DNA from 3 places in the Nonomuraea polychroma genome. Region 1 is predicted to be linked to each of the others. Evidence: riboswitches for the same ligand, from Rfam matches in the RefSeq annotation. Region 1 holds a riboswitch; each other region holds the start of a gene.
The links. Region 1 has a riboswitch for S-adenosylmethionine ahead of EDD27_RS47425 (GNAT family N-acetyltransferase). Riboswitches for the same ligand answer to the same signal wherever they lie in the genome.

Region 1 (5,284 bases):
GGCGTTCCTGTACACCGAGGCCGCCGCCGTCGAGGACGCCTTCGACCAGTTCGTCGGCTGGTGCGACCAGGAGCCCGGCTGCGCCCTGCACGGGCAGGACGTCCGCGCGGTGTGGGCGAGGCTGCTGGACAAGGCGCGCAAGGGCGAGCTCTACTGGCCCGGCGTTCCGGATCGCCCGATGACCGAGCTGCAGCTCCTGTGGAACGGCGTGCTGGGCACCGAGGGGCCTGCCTGGCAGCTGATGAGCGAGGTGATTCGCGCCCTGGACGGTGGCGAGCCGCCGTCGTGGGTGCCGCCGCTGCCCGGCCGGCAGCCCGTGTCCGGGGAAGTCGCCCACCTGCCGACCGTGATCCTCTGTGAGGACTACAACCTCCGGGTGCGCAACTATGACGAGTACGCCGAGATCATGCGGAACTCCGCCCGTTTCGCCCCGGACATGCGCTTCAACCCGATGCCGATCGAGGACCTGCCCGTCTGCCTCAACCACCCCACCACCAACCCGCAGCACACGCTGCGCTACACGGGCAGCGCTCCGATCCTGCTGGGCAACTCGATCCACGACCCCTCCACCCCGTGGATATGGTCCGCCAACGTGAACCGCCAGCTCGGCTCCAAGGCCGTGCTGCTCACGTACGAGGGCTGGGGTCACCGCATCTACGGCAAGGACGAGTGCAGCACGGTGCCCATCGACAACTACCTGATCTCGCTGACCGTGCCTCCGCACGGCTTCCGCTGCCCGGTGGGCGGCAGGGTCGAGAACACGGTCAAGCGGCAGGCCGAGCTGTGGCCGACGGACGGGCTGCCCTGGTCCGGCCCGGTCGCGCTCTCGTCCCGCTCGTAGCCAGGGCAGTGATCACACCGGCATAGGCGCGTATCGCGCGCAGGGCGCCGCCCATGGCCAACTGCGAGGCCAGGGCGGCGCCCACGGATGATTGCCGAGGCAGCGGCGAATGCGGAAACGATCCGGCCTCAATGAGCTCTAGCGTTCCGCTCATGTTTCCCCTAGAGGAGAGCGGAGCCGACTCATGACCGTTCTTGTGACCGGAGCGACCGGAACCGTTGGTCGTCAACTCGTCGAGCAGCTCATTCGGGCAGGCGAGCGCGTGCGAGCTCTGACACGCGATCCAGCAGCGGCCAGGCTGCCGGCCGAGGCCGAGGTCGTGCAGGGAGACCTGACGAACCCGGACACGCTCAGGCCCGTATGGGACGGGGTCACCGGCCTCCACCTCATCACGTTCGGTGGAGATGACGGCGGGCCGCTGCAGACCGGGCACGAGATCGTCGAAATGGCGGCCAAGGCCGGCGTGCAGCGAGTGACGGTGCTGGGCGGATGGGATCCGAGCACGGTGGAACAGGCTCTCGACGACAGCGATCTGGGGTGGACCCACCTGCGTCCCGTGGAGTTCATGGCCAACGCGCTCGACCTGGCGGAGTCCATCCGCACCGAAGGCGTGGTCCGGGCGTTCGACGGTGGTCGGTCCAGCGCGATGGTGCACGAGGCCGACATCGCCGCGGTGGCGGCCACCGCGCTGATCCAGGATGGGCACGCGGGGAAGGCCTACGCGCTGACCGGTCCACAGGCCCTGACGCTGCCGGACAAGCTGAGCACGATCAGTGCGGCCATCGGGCGTCCCGTGGAGCTCGTCCGGCTCACGGAAGAGCAAGCTCGCGAGGACATGCGAGCGTCCGGCTATCCGGACGAGTACCTCGAGTTCGCCATCCAATTGGAGACGAACCCGCCGGTTGAGGGCTCCATCGTGCTACCGACCGTGGAGGAGGTCACAAGCCGACCGGCACGGACCTTCGCCCAGTGGGTGGCCGAGCACGTGCACCTCTTCCGCTGACGGGCCCCATCTAGAGGGCTCAGGTCCGGCGTCTGGGGTTGGCGCCGTTCCATTCGCTCAGCGGGGCGCAGTGCCACCTCCACCCCACTTGCCGCTCCTGGCCGGGCAGGTCGTTGCGGCCGTTGGCCCACAACAACGTCTCCCACGGGTCCGTGTCCGCCGGTGCCCACGGGAACAGGCGACGCAACGTGGCCGCCGCGGCTGTCTCGGCCGGGAGAAAGGCTTGACCGACGCCAGTGCCGACGTCGGCGGTGTGCACCAGCATCTCGTCGCAGGCCATCGCGGCGAAGCCGGAGGCGTCCGCGAGGCCGAAGGGATGGCATCCACGTCCTCCGGGTGGAGTCCCGTCGACGACGCGCGCGAGGATCGTCGCGTATGTGGTCATCGTGGTGATGAGGTCGTCTGGCTTCGACTCCGGGCGGACACGGATCTCCGCGGTGCTGAGCTCCTGCTCGCCGGCGGCAAGATCCGTGGTGTACCACAACAGGCAGTCGCTCACGTGAGCCACGGTCCTCGCGACGGTCCACTCCATTCCGGGAATGGGGGTTTGCGTCCAGTCTCGGTCCGTTACGGAGCGGAGAAATCTCGCGCATTCGGTGGCGGTCTGCACGACCATGCTGCCGTTCATGCCGGGGATCATCGCACACGGCACTGACAAGACGAGGACGAGCGGACAGAGGAGGCTTTCCGGTGGATTGCCGAACGGTATGATCGGCGCACCGAGATTTCATCCAGAGGATCTGAGGGACCTGGCCCTGTGACGGTCCGGCAACCTGCCCCGAAGCGGCAAGGTGCCAACGCCAGGAACGATGAGGAGGTTTCATGAGCCTGCGGCTCGATGTTCCTGTGCTGCACGGATCCCTGGTCAGGCTGGAGCCGCTGACGATGCGGCACGCGGCGGATCTGGCGCGGGCGGCGGAGGAGGATCGTTCCGCCTACGCGTTCACCCTGGTGCCTCCGGGTGCGGACATGGAGGCGTACCTGCGCGAGCAGTTGGAGCGCCCGGGGCTGACGCCGTTCGCGCAGGTGCGGGTGGCGGATGGCAGGGCCGTCGGTTGCACGGCTTTCTGGGATCCCCGCTTCTGGCCGGGGCGCGAGGACCTGCGGGCGATCGAGGTGGGGTGGACGTGGCTGGCGGCGTCGGCGCAGGGCACGGGGATCAACGCCGAGGCGAAGCTCCTGCTGTTGACGTACGCGTTCGAGGTGCTCGGCGTGGTGCGGGTCGATCTCAAGACGGATGCCAGGAACGCGCGTTCGCGGCGGGCGATCGAGCGCCTCGGCGCCCGGTTCGAGGGCGTGCTGCGGAATTGGTCACGCTCGTGGGCGCCGGGTGAGGAGGGGAAGGTGCGGGACTCGGCCATCTTCTCGGTGATCGCCGAGGAATGGCCGGAGGTCAAGGCGGCTCTGGGCGCCCGGATCCTGAGCCGCTGCTGAGGCGTCCGATACGCGCCAGCGTCGCGCCTGACCAGCGGCGATAGTCGTGGGCATGAGCATTTTCCTCGACCAGCACACCAGGATCGAGCCCAACATTCTCTACTTCGGCACGCCCGTCGTGCTGATCTCCTCCACGAACGAGGACGGCACCCCCAACCTGGCACCCATGTCGTCGGCCTTCTGGCTCGGCTGGCGGGGGATGCTGGGATTGGGTTCACGGGCCAAGACGGCTCAGAACCTGGTCAGGACACGTGAGTGCGTACTGAATCTGCCGTCCGACGCGCTCGCCGCGGCCGTCGACCGGCTCGCGCTCACGACCGGCTCCGATCCCGTTCCCGACCGCAAGTGGGAGCGCGGGTACCGGTACGTGGCGGACAAGTTCCAGCGGGCCGGCCTGACCGCCACGCCCTCCGAGACCGTGACGCCGCCGCGGGTGGCCGAGTGCCCGGTCAGCATGGAGGCCGTGGTGGAGGCGGTGCATCCGGTGGGGGACGACGGCGGGGTGCTGGCGTTCGAGGTACGCGTGCAGCGGGTCTGGGTGCACGAGGAGATCCGGATGGCCGGGACGAGCGACCGGATCGATCCCGACGCCTGGCGGCCGCTGATCATGAGCTTCCAGAAGTTGTACGGCCTGGGACCGCAGGTCCATCCCTCCACACTGGCCCGCATTCCCGAGCACTTCTACCGCGGGGAAGACCTAGAGCGAGCCCGCGCGCTCTAGCAACGTCAGCCACGTACGCGGCCCGCAGAGACGCTCGATGTCGGCACGCGGCAGCCACTCGGCCCGGGTGCTCTCCGAGCCGGCCGGCGGCCGGGTCGGGTCGCCCGGGCCCGGCACGACGGCGCGGAACATGGCCATGTACGTCAACGACGGATATCGGTAGTCGGCGGGCGGGGCGTCAAGGAGCTCGATGCGCTGCCAGGCGAAGATCGACAGGGTGGCGGCCGGCAGGCGCAGGCCGGTCTCCTCGTGCAGCTCGCGTACCGCGGCGTCGATCGCCTTCTCCCCGGGCTCGAGATGGCCGCCCGGGATGTCCCAACCCCGCCCCTCCCGATCCACGCAGGTCATCAGGGTCCTGCCGAGTCCGTCCGCGACGAACGCGAATGCCGACGTGGTGTGCTCCAGGGGCGGAACGGTCCCGGAGAGCATGACGTCAATGCGGTGCGCCACAGGGATCCAGGGCACGGTGCTCGTCGCGATCACATGGGCCACGCGATTCCCCTCAAAAACGGATGTCAAGGCATTATCAAGGTGAAACCCCTTTCCTGTCCCCGAAAGAAGGGAAGAACGCCTTGTATATGATCCGTAACGCTGCGAGATTGTGGACCGTTTTCATGCCCGCCCTGGCGCTGCTCGCGCTGGGGCTTTCCTGGGGCCGCACGCTGGCGGTGGCGCCCGCGATCATAGTGGCCCTGCTGCTGGCCGGAGCGGTGCTGGCCGCCGTGCACCACGCCGAGGTCATCGCGCACCGCGTCGGGGAGCCGTTCGGCTCGCTGGTGCTGGCGGTGGCCGTGACGGTGATCGAGGTGGCGCTCATCGTCAGCCTCATGATCACCGGTGGCGCGCAGGCCGGGTCGCTGGCCCGCGACACCGTGTTCGCGGCCGTGATGATCTCCTGCAACGGCATCGTGGGACTGTCCCTGCTCGCCGTCACCTTGAAACGGCGGACCGCGGCGTTCAACGCGGAGGGCACGGGCAAGGCGCTCGCCACCGTGGCCACGCTCGCCACGCTGAGCCTGGTGCTGCCCACGTTCACGACGAGCGCACAAGGGCCGGCGTTCTCACCCGCTCAGCTGGGCTTCGCCGCTGTCGCCTCGCTGGCGCTGTACGGGTTGTTCGTGCTGACCCAGACGGTACGGCACCGCGACTACTTCCTGCCGGTCCCCAGGGACGGCGCACGGAGCGGCGAACGTTCAGGCCCGAGAGCGGTAGCTCGCGTGACCAGCGAGGGCCAAGTGAGCGCGACCATCGACACGATCGATCCCGAGGAGCACGCGCCCCGGCC
Region 2 (5,284 bases), 1.5 Mb from region 1:
GCCCATTCCACCGCGAGACCGTAATCGCATGACTTAACTGAAAATCAGCCAGACGATCGCCTCGACCATACCTGTGGCACGGGGTTTGGCAACAGAGTCAATCCACAAACTACGCATTTCTTCGCAGGGAAGCTCGTTCAACGTTGAATTAGTGGGGAAAAGGAGAAGGCGCCCACTAGGGGCGCCTTCAAAGATGTGATCTATGGCACTCAGCCGCCGGCGACCGCCGGGATGATGGAGATCTGGGTGCCGTCAGGAGCCGGAGTGTCGAGCCCTTCGGCAAAACGGACGTCCTCTTCCCCAACGTAAACGTTGACGAAACGCCGAATCTTGCCCGATTCATCCAGAATTCTTGCGCCGATCCCCGGGTAGTCGGAGTCGAGCTTGGCGAGCACGTCACGAAGCGTCGCACCCTCGCCACTCACTTCCGCGTTCCCCCCGGTGTACGTGCGCAGAATGGTGGGAATCCGCACAGAAACGCTCATGGTTATCTTGCCTTTCCTGGTTGTCAGACAGCCGCGCGGAACGCGTCGAGAGAGGGCCGGATCACGGCGGTGGGCTTGGCGTCGTCGCCGGTGATGGCATCCAGCGTCTTGAGCCCATCGCCGGTGTTGAGCACCACGGTCTCGGCCTCGGGGTCGAGCCGCCCGCTCTCGGCGAGCTTCTTGAGCACGCCCACGGTAACCCCGCCCGCGGTCTCGGCGAAAATGCCCTCCGTCGAGGCCAGGAGCTTGATGGCGGCCACGATCTCAGGATCCGTGACGTCCTCGACGGCCCCTCCGGTGCGGCGGGCGATGTCGAGCACGTACGGGCCGTCGGCGGGGTTGCCGATGGCCAGCGACTTGGCAATGGTGTCCGGCTTGACCGGCTGGACGACGTCGTGCCCCGCCTTGTACGCGGTGGAGACCGGCGAGCACCCGGCCGCCTGCGCCCCGAAGATCTTGTAGGGCGTGTCCTCGACCAGCCCGAGCGCCACCAGCTCCTTGAAGCCCTTGTCGATCTTCGTGAGCTGCGAGCCGGAGGCGATGGGAATGATGATCTGCTCAGGCAGCCGCCAGCCGAGCTGCTCGGCGATCTCGTACGCGAGCGTCTTGGAGCCCTCGGCGTAGTAGGGCCGCAGGTTGACGTTGACGAACCCCCACTTGTCACCCAGCGGGTCGCCGATCAGCTCCGAGCAGAACCTGTTGACCTCGTCATAGGTCCCTTCGATCCCGATCAGCTTTCCGCCGAACACCCGGGCCATGGCGATCTTGGCGGCTTCGAGGTTGGCCGGGATGAACACGCAGGCGTCGAGCCCCGCCCGCGCCGCGGCGGCCGTGACCGCGCCCGCGAGGTTGCCCGTGGAGGAGCAGGAAAGCGTGTGGAAACCGAAGGTGCGTGCCGCCTCGACGGCGATGGCGACCACGCGGTCCTTGAAGGAGTGAGTGGGGTTGCCGGAGTCGTCCTTGACGTACAGGGACTTGAGGCCGAGCGCCTGCCCGAGGTTGCCTGCCTTGACCAGCTTGGTCCAGCCCGGGTTCATGTTGGGCTTGGTGGCGACGTCGGCCGGCACCGGGAGGAGCGAGCGGTAGCGCCAGATGTTGGCGGGACCGGACTCGATGTCCGCGCGGGTCACGTTGCCGAATTCGTAGGCCGCTTCGAGCGGCCCGAAACACTCCAGACACGCGAAGCTCGGACCGAGCGGGTAGCGCGCGCCGCACTCGCGGCAGGAGAGAGCGACAGCAGGACCAAAGTCGTGCGACATGAAGCGAGGCCTTCCCTCATCTTCGCCCACGGCCACCTTGACCGCGAACCGGAATTGGCACCTTGTCCCGGTCGGCCTCGCCAGGTCGCGAGTCACAAGCCGGGAGGGTTGCCGGGGCTTCGTAGGGCCGGTCCCTCCACCCCTCTGGATGAGCAATATGCAGTTGTTGAAAGGGACTCTACCCGCTTAAGTGGCTGAAACGGCCACCCGTCTCAGCATTCGAGACAAGCGGTCTCAGCGATAGTCCTCACCGAGCACTCCCTGCACGTATTTCCTCGCCTGATGAATGCGGGATTTGGCCGTGCCCAGCGGGATGCCGAGTTGCTCGGCCACCTCGTTGTAGTCGAGCTGGACGATGTCCCGCAACACCAGCGCCTGCGCCAGGTCGGGTTTGTCGGCCTCCAGCGCCTCCATCGCGTCGAGCAGATCGAGCCGGGAGCCGGCGATCACGCTCACCCGCCGCACGTCGGGCTTCTGCACGGGCAACTCGTCGGAGGTCTGCTCGGCGGCCCTGCGCTTGAGCGATCGGTACGTGGTCCGCGCGCAGTTGGCGGTCACGATGTGCAGCCAGGTGCTGAACCTGGCCCGCCCCTCGAAGCGGCCGATGTTGCGGGCCACGGCCAGCAGAGTGTCCTGGGAGGCTTCCTCCGCGTCCTGGTGGTAGGGCAGGATCCGGGCGCAGTGACGCATCACATCGGGTTCGATCCTGGCCAAAAGCTCGCCGAGCGCGCGATGATCTCCGGCTGCGGCGGATCGGGCGAGTTCCTCGGTTAGCTCATCAAGCGCCATAGCTGGGATCCTATGATCGAAGGGAGCCATGATGAACAGCGTCCTGGTGGCCTCCAACAGAGGGCCTGTCTCCTTCACCGTCTCCGACGACGGCGAGTTGACCATGAAACGCGGCGGGGGCGGGCTGGTGTCCGGGCTGTCCGGAGTGGTCAAGGAAGACGGCGTCCTGTGGGTATGCGCGGCGCTGTCCGACGACGACCGCAGTGCCGTGCGCCTGTCTCCGGGCGGCCGGATCGACCAGGCCGGCTACGACACCGGGCCGCTGCGGATGCTGGACATCCCGCCGGCCATCTTCCACCGGGCGTACAACGCCGTGGCCAACTCGACGTTGTGGTTCGTCAACCACCTGCTCTACGACATCCCCAACGCGCCCAACTTCGGCACGAGGTTCGCGCGCGAGTGGGAGTCCTATCGTGATTACAACGGCGCGTTCGCCCTGGCCCTGGCCGAGGAGGCCGGGCACGGCGCGCGGGTGATGGTGCAGGACTACCATCTGACGCTGACCCCGGCGATGCTCCGGGCCGAGCGGCCCGACCTGCGCATCGCCCACTTCAGCCACACCCCGTGGGCGCCGCCCGAATACTTCTCCCTGCTGCCCGACGAGGTGGCCGGCGAGGTGCTGGAGGGCATCCTGGGCGCCGACCACGCCGGGTTCCTGACAGGCAGGTGGGCGGGCGCGTTCATGGACTGCTGCGAGGCGCTGCTCGGCGCCGAGGTCGACCGCGTGGCCCACAGCGTCACGCACGAGGGCAGGACGACCAGGATCGGCGTGCACAGCCTCGGCGTGGACGGCGCGGCGTTGTGGGACCGGGCCTGCGAGCCCGATGTCGAGTCGCACATCGCCGCGATCAGGGATCAGGTCGGCGACCGCAAGCTGATCGTCCGCATCGACCGCACCGAGTTGTCGAAGAACATCGTGCGTGGCCTGGTCGCCTACGGTGAGTTCCTGGCCGCGCATCCCGAATGGCACGGGCGGGTGGTGCACCTGGCCTTCGCCTATCCGAGCCGGCACGACCTGCCCGAATACCGCGAATACACTGCCTCGGTGCAACGCAGCGCTCAGGAGATCGAGGACCAGTTCGCCACCGAGGACTGGGACCCGCTGATCCTCAATGTCAACGACGACTACCCCCGGTCGCTGGCTGCGTACCGGATGGCCGACGTGTTGCTGGTCAATCCCATCCGCGACGGGATGAACCTGGTCGCCAAGGAGGGCCCGGTCCTCTCGGACACCTGCGCGCTGGTGCTCTCGCGCGAGGCGGGGGCGGCGGCCGAGCTCGGGCCATACGCGATCATGGTGAACCCCTACGACATCAGCGGCACGGCCGCCGCCCTCCACGAGGCGCTCGTCATGCCCGAGGACGAGCGCAGGTGGCGCCGCGACAAGCTCTGCGCCGCGGCCACCGCCCTGCCTCCGCAGAAATGGCTCGCCGCCCAGCTCCAAGCCCTGGAGTAGGAGTTACGTCCAGTCCGCGTACTTGAGCGCGTCGGACAGCCCCGGCGTGTTCCACTGGTCCACGATGAGGATCTTGCTCTTCGGCAGGTACCACTCGCGCTGCGTGAACCGGGCGTACACTTTGCTGCTCGAGTAGCTGACGCACGTGGACTGCCAGGCGTTGTAGGCCGCCTTGTGGCCCTCGCCGACCTGACGCAGCCCTCTGGTCACCTTGGGGCCGATGATCTCGCCATATTTCTTGTTGAACGGGCAGGGCTGCACGTCGCTCGCCGTGTAGAAGGGGCTCTTCCCGGTGTAGGCGCCCCAGCCCTCCGCGCCTATCTTGATGTACTTCGGGCCGAGGAGGTAGAAGGCGTCGCATTGCGGCGTGCCCCAGCCCTGTGGCTTGCCGCACTTGCCGGTGACCACCTGGACCACGTCGGCGCCGAAGCGGTGGACCTCCCACTGGATGGGGATGTAGAGGGTCAGGCCGTTGCGGAACTTCAGCGGCTGGGCGGGCGCGGCGTTCGCCGGAAGGGCGGTGGTCAGGACGGTGGCCGCGGCAACAGCAGCGACGGCGAGGTAACGCTTGGACATGCGCCCGACTGTAGGGATCACGACTTGCAGTTCACTCATGAACGACTGAACGCCGACGCGAGCTCCTCCAGCAGCGCCACCACCCCGTCCGGGCCGTCCACCACGATGTCGGCGCGCTCGGCCAGCTCGGTCACCTCCGCCGACCCGCTGCACACGGTCACGCCGGGCAGCCCGGAGACGCGTACGGCCTCGAACGCGGCCAGATCCCCCAGATCGTCACCTGCGAACAGGACGGACCTCGCGGCCCGCTCGGCCAGGAACAGGCTCAGCGCGTGCCCCTTGTCCATGCCCGGCGGCCGCAGCTCCAGCACCATACGGCCGGGCTCGACCACCAGCTGGTGCTTGTCCGCCAGCCGTGCCAGCGGCTCACGCAGCGCGGCGAGCGCGCCTTCAGGGTCGGGACTGCGCCTGGTGTGCACCGCCACGGCCCGGCCCTTGTCCTCGATCCGCACGCCTTCCAGCTCGAGCTCGTCGAGCAGAAGTTGGAGCTCCGCCTCGGCCCGCGGCACGCCGGGCGGCGGAGGCGGCGCGGAGATCCGGCCGTTCTCCCAACGCTCGAAACCGTAGTGCCCGAGTATGACCAGGCCGGGCACGTCGGCCAGCGCCGGCCCCAGCTCCAGCGCCGTGGCCGGGGGGCGGCCCGTCACGATGGCGACCGCCAGGACGTGCCGGCCCAGCTCGGAGAGGACCGCGGGCGCCTTCGGGTGGATCACGGCGGT
Region 3 (5,284 bases), 1.1 Mb from region 1:
CGCGGCCAACGGCGGGCGAGCCGGCTCGATCACCAGCGGCGTGCCGGTGCGATCAGCGTCGGCGCGTCATTCCGCGGTGAGGTCCAGGGCGTGCAGGCCGCGGATGATGAAGCCGGGCTTCCAGACAGGCTCCTGGCGCAACTCCAGCTTGGCCGCCCGGTCCAGCAGCGCACCGAACGACTCCATGAGCTCGATCCGGGCCAGCGGCGCGCCCAGGCAGAAGTGGATTCCGGCCCCGAAGGAGATGTGCGGATTGTCGGCCCGCCCCACATCGAGCCGATCCGGCTCCTCGAACACGGCAGGGTCCCGGTTGGCCGAGCCGAACAGCAGCGCCACCTCCGACCCACGCGGAATCGTCACGCCGTGGACCTCGATGTCCTCCAGCACCCACCGCTCGAACATCTGCAGCGGCGTGTCCCAGCGCATCAGCTCCTCGACGGCCGTGGGCAGCAGGGAGCGGTCCGCACGCAGCCGTGCCAGCTCGCCGGGGTTCCTGAACAACGACCACCAGCCGTTGCCCGTCACGTTCACCGTGGCCTCGTGGCCGGCGTTGAGCAGCAGCACGCAGGTGCCGACCAGCTCGTCCTCGGTCAGCTCCTCGATGCCGGCGAGCGCGCTGATCAGGTCGTCGCCGGGACGCTGCCGCCGCTCACGGGCCAGGGCCTTGAGGTAGCCGGCGAAGTCCGCGGCCGCGCGGACCGCGGTGTGCTGGGCCTCGAGGCTGGGGTTGAGCTCGTACATGCCGCAGATGTCGGCGGACCAGGGGCGCAGCAGATGGCGATCACCGTCGGGGATGCCGAGCATCTCCGCGATCACGGTCACCGGGAGCGGCTCGGCGACCTCCGCGATCAGATCCCCGCCGCCCTTCTCCACGTACGTGTCCACCAGGCCCTCGGCGATCGCGCGCACGCGCGGGCGCAGGGACTCGACCATGCGCGGCGTGAACGCCTTGGAGACCAGCCGGCGCAACCGCGTGTGCACCGGCGGCTCGACGTCCAGCATGCCCGCCCTGATCACCCGCCAGAACGGCTCCTGGAAGTCCGGCTCGGGCTGCTTGCCGAACTCCTCGTGCGTGGCCACGTGGAGGTAGGACCTGCCCAGGCGGCGGTCCCTGAGCAGGGTGTTCACGTCGGCGTGGCGCGAGATCAGCCACTGGTTCGTGGGTTGGAAGTAGCTGACGGGCGCATCGCGCCGCAGCTCGTCGTAAACCCGGTAGGGGTAGGCCACGAAATCCGGATTCCAGGGATCAAAGCGCACCACTTCATAGTAGAAGCCTTAGGCTCTGCCTCTTCCCCTTCCTGCCGCTCGGCCCGCTTGGCGTGCCTGCTGCGCATCCTGATGTTCAGCAGCTCCACGACGACCGAGAACGCCATGTGATCGGCCTGGAAAGGCTCGGGAAAGTTCGCCGACTTGCGTTTTGTCGGAGGTAGTGGGTTATAGTGCGGGCGTAGGTCATGAGTGCCAGCGACAAGCCCCGGCTAGCTGGCCGGCAACCCTCGCGTCCGCGGCGGGGTGCCCCGGGTGAAGACCTGGTCCGTCACGAGGTGTGGCGGGCAAGCGCGGGCTCCGTGGCTGCTCCAGGGGTCCGATGACCCCTGAGGGAGATGTGCCGTGTCCACACTGACGATCTTCAGCTCCGTCCCCGCCCAGGCCGCTGAGTCCCCGGCCGCCGAGAGCCGGCCGATCCCCGCCGTGCTCGGCGCGGACCTGCAGGTGCCGGTCAAGGGCGGCAGGCTGGTCGGGTACGCCAACCTGGACTACGCGGCCAGCGCGCCCTGTTTGGAGCCGGTCAGCGCTGCCGTCGCCGCCGCCCTCCCGGCCTACTCCAGCGTGCACCGCGGCGCCGGCTACGCCTCCCAGCTCACCACCTCCAGGTACGAGCAGGCCCGCCAGACGGTCAAGGCGTTCGTCGGCGCCCGCTCGGACGACGCCGTGATCTTCACCCGCAACACCACAGACGCCACGAACCTGCTGGCCGGCTGCCTGCCCGCGGACACGACCACGGTGGTCTTCGACACCGAGCACCACGCCTCCCTGCTGCCCTGGCGGAAGTCCGTACGGCTGGCGCCGCCCGCCTTCCCCGGCGAGGCCGTGCGCGCCGCCGACGAGGCGCTGGCCGGGATCGAAGGGCCGAAGTTGCTCGTGGTCACCGCCGCGTCCAACGTCACCGGTGAGCTCTGGCCCATCGCCGCCCTGGCTCACATCGCGCACCGGCACGGGGCGCGCATCCTGGTGGACGCCGCGCAGCTCGTACCGCATCGGCGGCTCAACCTGACCGCGCTCGACCTGGACTACGTGGCCTTCTCCGGGCACAAGCTGTACGCGCCGTTCGGGGCGGGGGCGCTGGTGGGGCGGCGGGACTGGCTGGCCGAGGGCGAGCCGTACCTCAAGGGCGGGGGCGCGGTGCGCTCGGTCGAAGACGTCGCGGAGTGGCACGAGGACCCCGAGCCGCGCCACGAGGCCGGCACCCCGAACGTGCTGGGCGCGATCGCGCTGGCCGCCGCCTGCGACGCGCTGACCGCCACCGGCTGGACGGCGCTGGTACGCGAGGAGGAGCGGCTGCTGGCCCGGCTGCGGTCGGGGCTGGCCTCGATCGAGGGCGTGCGGGAGCTGTCACTGTGGGGGGACGATCACCCGCGGGTGGGAATCGTGTCGTTCACCGTGGACGGGTACTCGGCTCGTGAGGTGGCCGAGGTGTTGTCCAGCCAGTACGGCATCGGGGTGCGCGACGGGAAGTTCTGCGCGCACCCGTTCGTGCGGCACCTGCTGGGCACCGCCAACGGCGGCTGCCAGGACGGCACGGCCTCCGCGGTACGGGCCTCGATCGGCATCGGGACCACGCAGGAGCACGTTGACCGGCTCGTCGAGGCGCTACGGGACCTCGTCTCCCGCTGAGAGGGCGCTCGCCCGGCTCAGCGGCACGGCCCGCCGCTCACCGGTTCGGCGGCTTGCGGTGTTCCGGCTGGTCGTCGTCGGAGACCAGGGCGTCGATGTCCCGCATCTCCTCGTCGTGGTCGCCCACGCCGGACCGGGGCCCGGTCGGCTGCCTGGGCACGTTCGGCTTCTCCCGCGTGGTGGGCTCCGAGGGCGTCAACGGACCACCTCGGCCGCCCATCGTCTCGGTGCTGCCCATGGCCCCGCCGCGTCGGTGGGCGCCCACGCTGCCCTCCTCGGCCCGGCGCTGTGCCCGGCGCCGGAAGATCATCCCGAACAACGCGTCGAGTCCGATCCGCCCGCCGCCGACCGCCGCGAACAGCAGAACCAGGGCGCCCAGCGCACCCGCCAGCTCCCAGCCGCCCTCGGTCACCATGATCCCTTTTCCCCAGTGCACGAAGGCGATCGCGCCGAGCATATTGATGAACAGCAGCAGGCCGACCGGTCGCACCAGCAGCCCGAGGATCAGGAAAAGGCCGCCCACGGTCTCCACGATGCTGGCGAAGCCGGCCGAGAGTTCGGGCAACGGGATACCCATCTCCCTGAAGTCCTGCGTCGTGGCGCCGAGTCCGTGCTGCCACTTCTGCAGGCCATGCGCCATGAAGACCACGCCGGTCGCCACCCGCGCGATCAAGACCGCTATATCGAACAGAACCTTCTTCATAGTGCATCTCCCCCCGTTCCCCCGATTCCTCCCCAAGTCCTCTGTAGCGATGCGTTTCCGTACCATTCCTTGACCATCCCCCGCCCTGGATCACCACCTGCGACGGTGGCAGCATGGCAATATGACGGAACGCGTGGTCGGAATCGGTGCGGGCGCCAAGGAGCTGGCCACCGAGGACATGATCCTCAACATCGGCCCGCAGCACCCGTCAACGCACGGGGTGCTCAGGCTGCGGCTCACACTGGACGGCGAGCGCATCGCCACGGCCGAGCCGATCATCGGCTACATGCACCGGGGCGCGGAGAAGTTGTTCGAGGTCCGCGACTACCGTCAGATCATCATGCTGGCCAACCGGCACGACTGGCTGGCGGGGTTCGCGAACGAGCTGGGCGTGGTGCTCGCCGCCGAACGGCTGCTCGGCATGGAGCCGCCGGTCCGGGCCGTGTGGGCGCGTACGCTGCTGGCCGAGCTCAACCGCGTGCTCAGCCACCTGATGTTCCTCGGGTCCTATCCGCTGGAGCTCGGGGCGATGACGCCGATCTTCTACTCCTTCAACGAACGTGAGCGCATCCAGGCGGTCATGGAGGAGATCTCCGGCGGGCGCATGCACTACATGTTCAACCGCGTCGGCGGGCTCAAGGAGGACCTGCCGCTCGGCTGGCTGGACCGGGTGTCGGAGGCGGTCGCGGAGACCCGCCGCCGCGTGCCGGTCATCGAGGACCTCATCCTGCACAACGACATCTTCCTGGCCCGTACCAAGGGCGTCGGGGTGCTCACGCAGGAACAGATCATGCAGTACGGGGTCAGCGGCCCCATCGCCCGCGCCTCCGGGGTGGACTTCGACCTGCGCCGCGACGATCCGTACCTGGCCTACCCCGAGTTGCCCGTCAAGGTCGTCACCGGGAGCGGGGGCGACTGCCATGCCCGCTTCGAGGTGCTGTTCGAGCAGCTCAAAGTCTCGCTGGAGCTGGCCGACGCCTGCGTCGAGCGGCTGCGCTCGCTGCCGCCGGGGCCGATCAACCAGCGGCTGCCCAAGGTGCTCAAGGTGCCTGAGGGGCACACGTACGCGTGGACCGAGAACCCGCTCGGCATCAACGGCTACTACCTGGTCTCCAAGGGCGACAAGACGCCGTGGCGGCTCAAGCTGCGCTCCGCCTCGTACAGCAACATCCAGGTGCTGCGGGAGATGTTGCCGGGGCACCTGGTGGCCGACATGGTGGCCATCCTCGGCTCGATGTTCTTCGTCGTGGGTGATATCGACAAGTGACATCCAAGGACGCGGGCAACCAGGAACGCGACAAATACGTCGATTGGCTTCGCGCGCTGAGCCTGGTCGTCGTGGTGGTGTGGCACTGGGCGTTCACGATCCTGGTGTGGAAACCGCACGGCCCTGAGCCGACCAGCCCGCTCGGCTTCACGTCTGGGCTGTGGATCCTCACCTGGCTGCTGCAGGTGCTGCCGCTGTTCTTCTATGTCGGCGGGCACGTGCACCTGCTGTCCTGGCACCGGGCCAAGCAGCGCGGCGTCGGCATCGGGTCGTTCGTCTGGCGGCGGATCCGGGCTCTGGCTTTACCCGCGTTGTTCCTGTCCGGCGTGTGGGTCGCGATCGGGTCGGCGGTCACGTTCACGTTCCAGGTGGACTGGATGTGGCGGGTGGTGCTGCTGGTACTCAGCCCTCTGTGGTTC

Region 2: linked by a shared signal. The riboswitch ahead of thrC (threonine synthase) and the one ahead of EDD27_RS47425 (GNAT family N-acetyltransferase) in region 1 are both predicted to bind S-adenosylmethionine.
Region 3: linked by a shared signal. The riboswitch ahead of EDD27_RS41770 (aminotransferase class V-fold PLP-dependent enzyme) and the one ahead of EDD27_RS47425 (GNAT family N-acetyltransferase) in region 1 are both predicted to bind S-adenosylmethionine.

The regions. Positions count from the first base shown of each region.
Region 1 is NZ_SAUN01000001.1:10,204,804-10,210,087, forward strand. It holds gene EDD27_RS47410 (alpha/beta fold hydrolase) at 1-841, shown strand, start outside; gene EDD27_RS47415 (NAD(P)H-binding protein) at 1,026-1,844, shown strand; gene EDD27_RS47420 (maleylpyruvate isomerase N-terminal domain-containing protein) at 1,864-2,484, opposite strand; SAM riboswitch class I at 2,569-2,660, shown strand; gene EDD27_RS47425 (GNAT family N-acetyltransferase) at 2,667-3,278, shown strand; gene EDD27_RS47430 (flavin reductase family protein) at 3,331-3,999, shown strand; gene EDD27_RS47435 (NUDIX hydrolase) at 3,976-4,491, opposite strand; gene EDD27_RS47440 (calcium:cation antiporter) at 4,614-5,284, shown strand, end outside.
Region 2 is NZ_SAUN01000001.1:8,675,699-8,680,982, forward strand. It holds gene EDD27_RS39805 (MoaD/ThiS family protein) at 210-485, opposite strand; gene thrC (threonine synthase) at 509-1,744, opposite strand; SAM riboswitch class I at 1,758-1,899, opposite strand; gene EDD27_RS39815 (RNA polymerase sigma factor) at 1,979-2,533, opposite strand; gene EDD27_RS39820 (alpha,alpha-trehalose-phosphate synthase (UDP-forming)) at 2,565-3,989, shown strand; gene EDD27_RS39825 (hypothetical protein) at 3,993-4,565, opposite strand; gene otsB (trehalose-phosphatase) at 4,601-5,284, opposite strand, start outside.
Region 3 is NZ_SAUN01000001.1:9,084,741-9,090,024, forward strand. It holds gene EDD27_RS41765 (cytochrome P450) at 67-1,257, opposite strand; SAM riboswitch class IV at 1,451-1,566, shown strand; gene EDD27_RS41770 (aminotransferase class V-fold PLP-dependent enzyme) at 1,612-2,895, shown strand; gene EDD27_RS41775 (DoxX family protein) at 2,933-3,598, opposite strand; gene EDD27_RS41780 (NADH-quinone oxidoreductase subunit D) at 3,720-4,865, shown strand; gene EDD27_RS41785 (acyltransferase family protein) at 4,862-5,284, shown strand, end outside.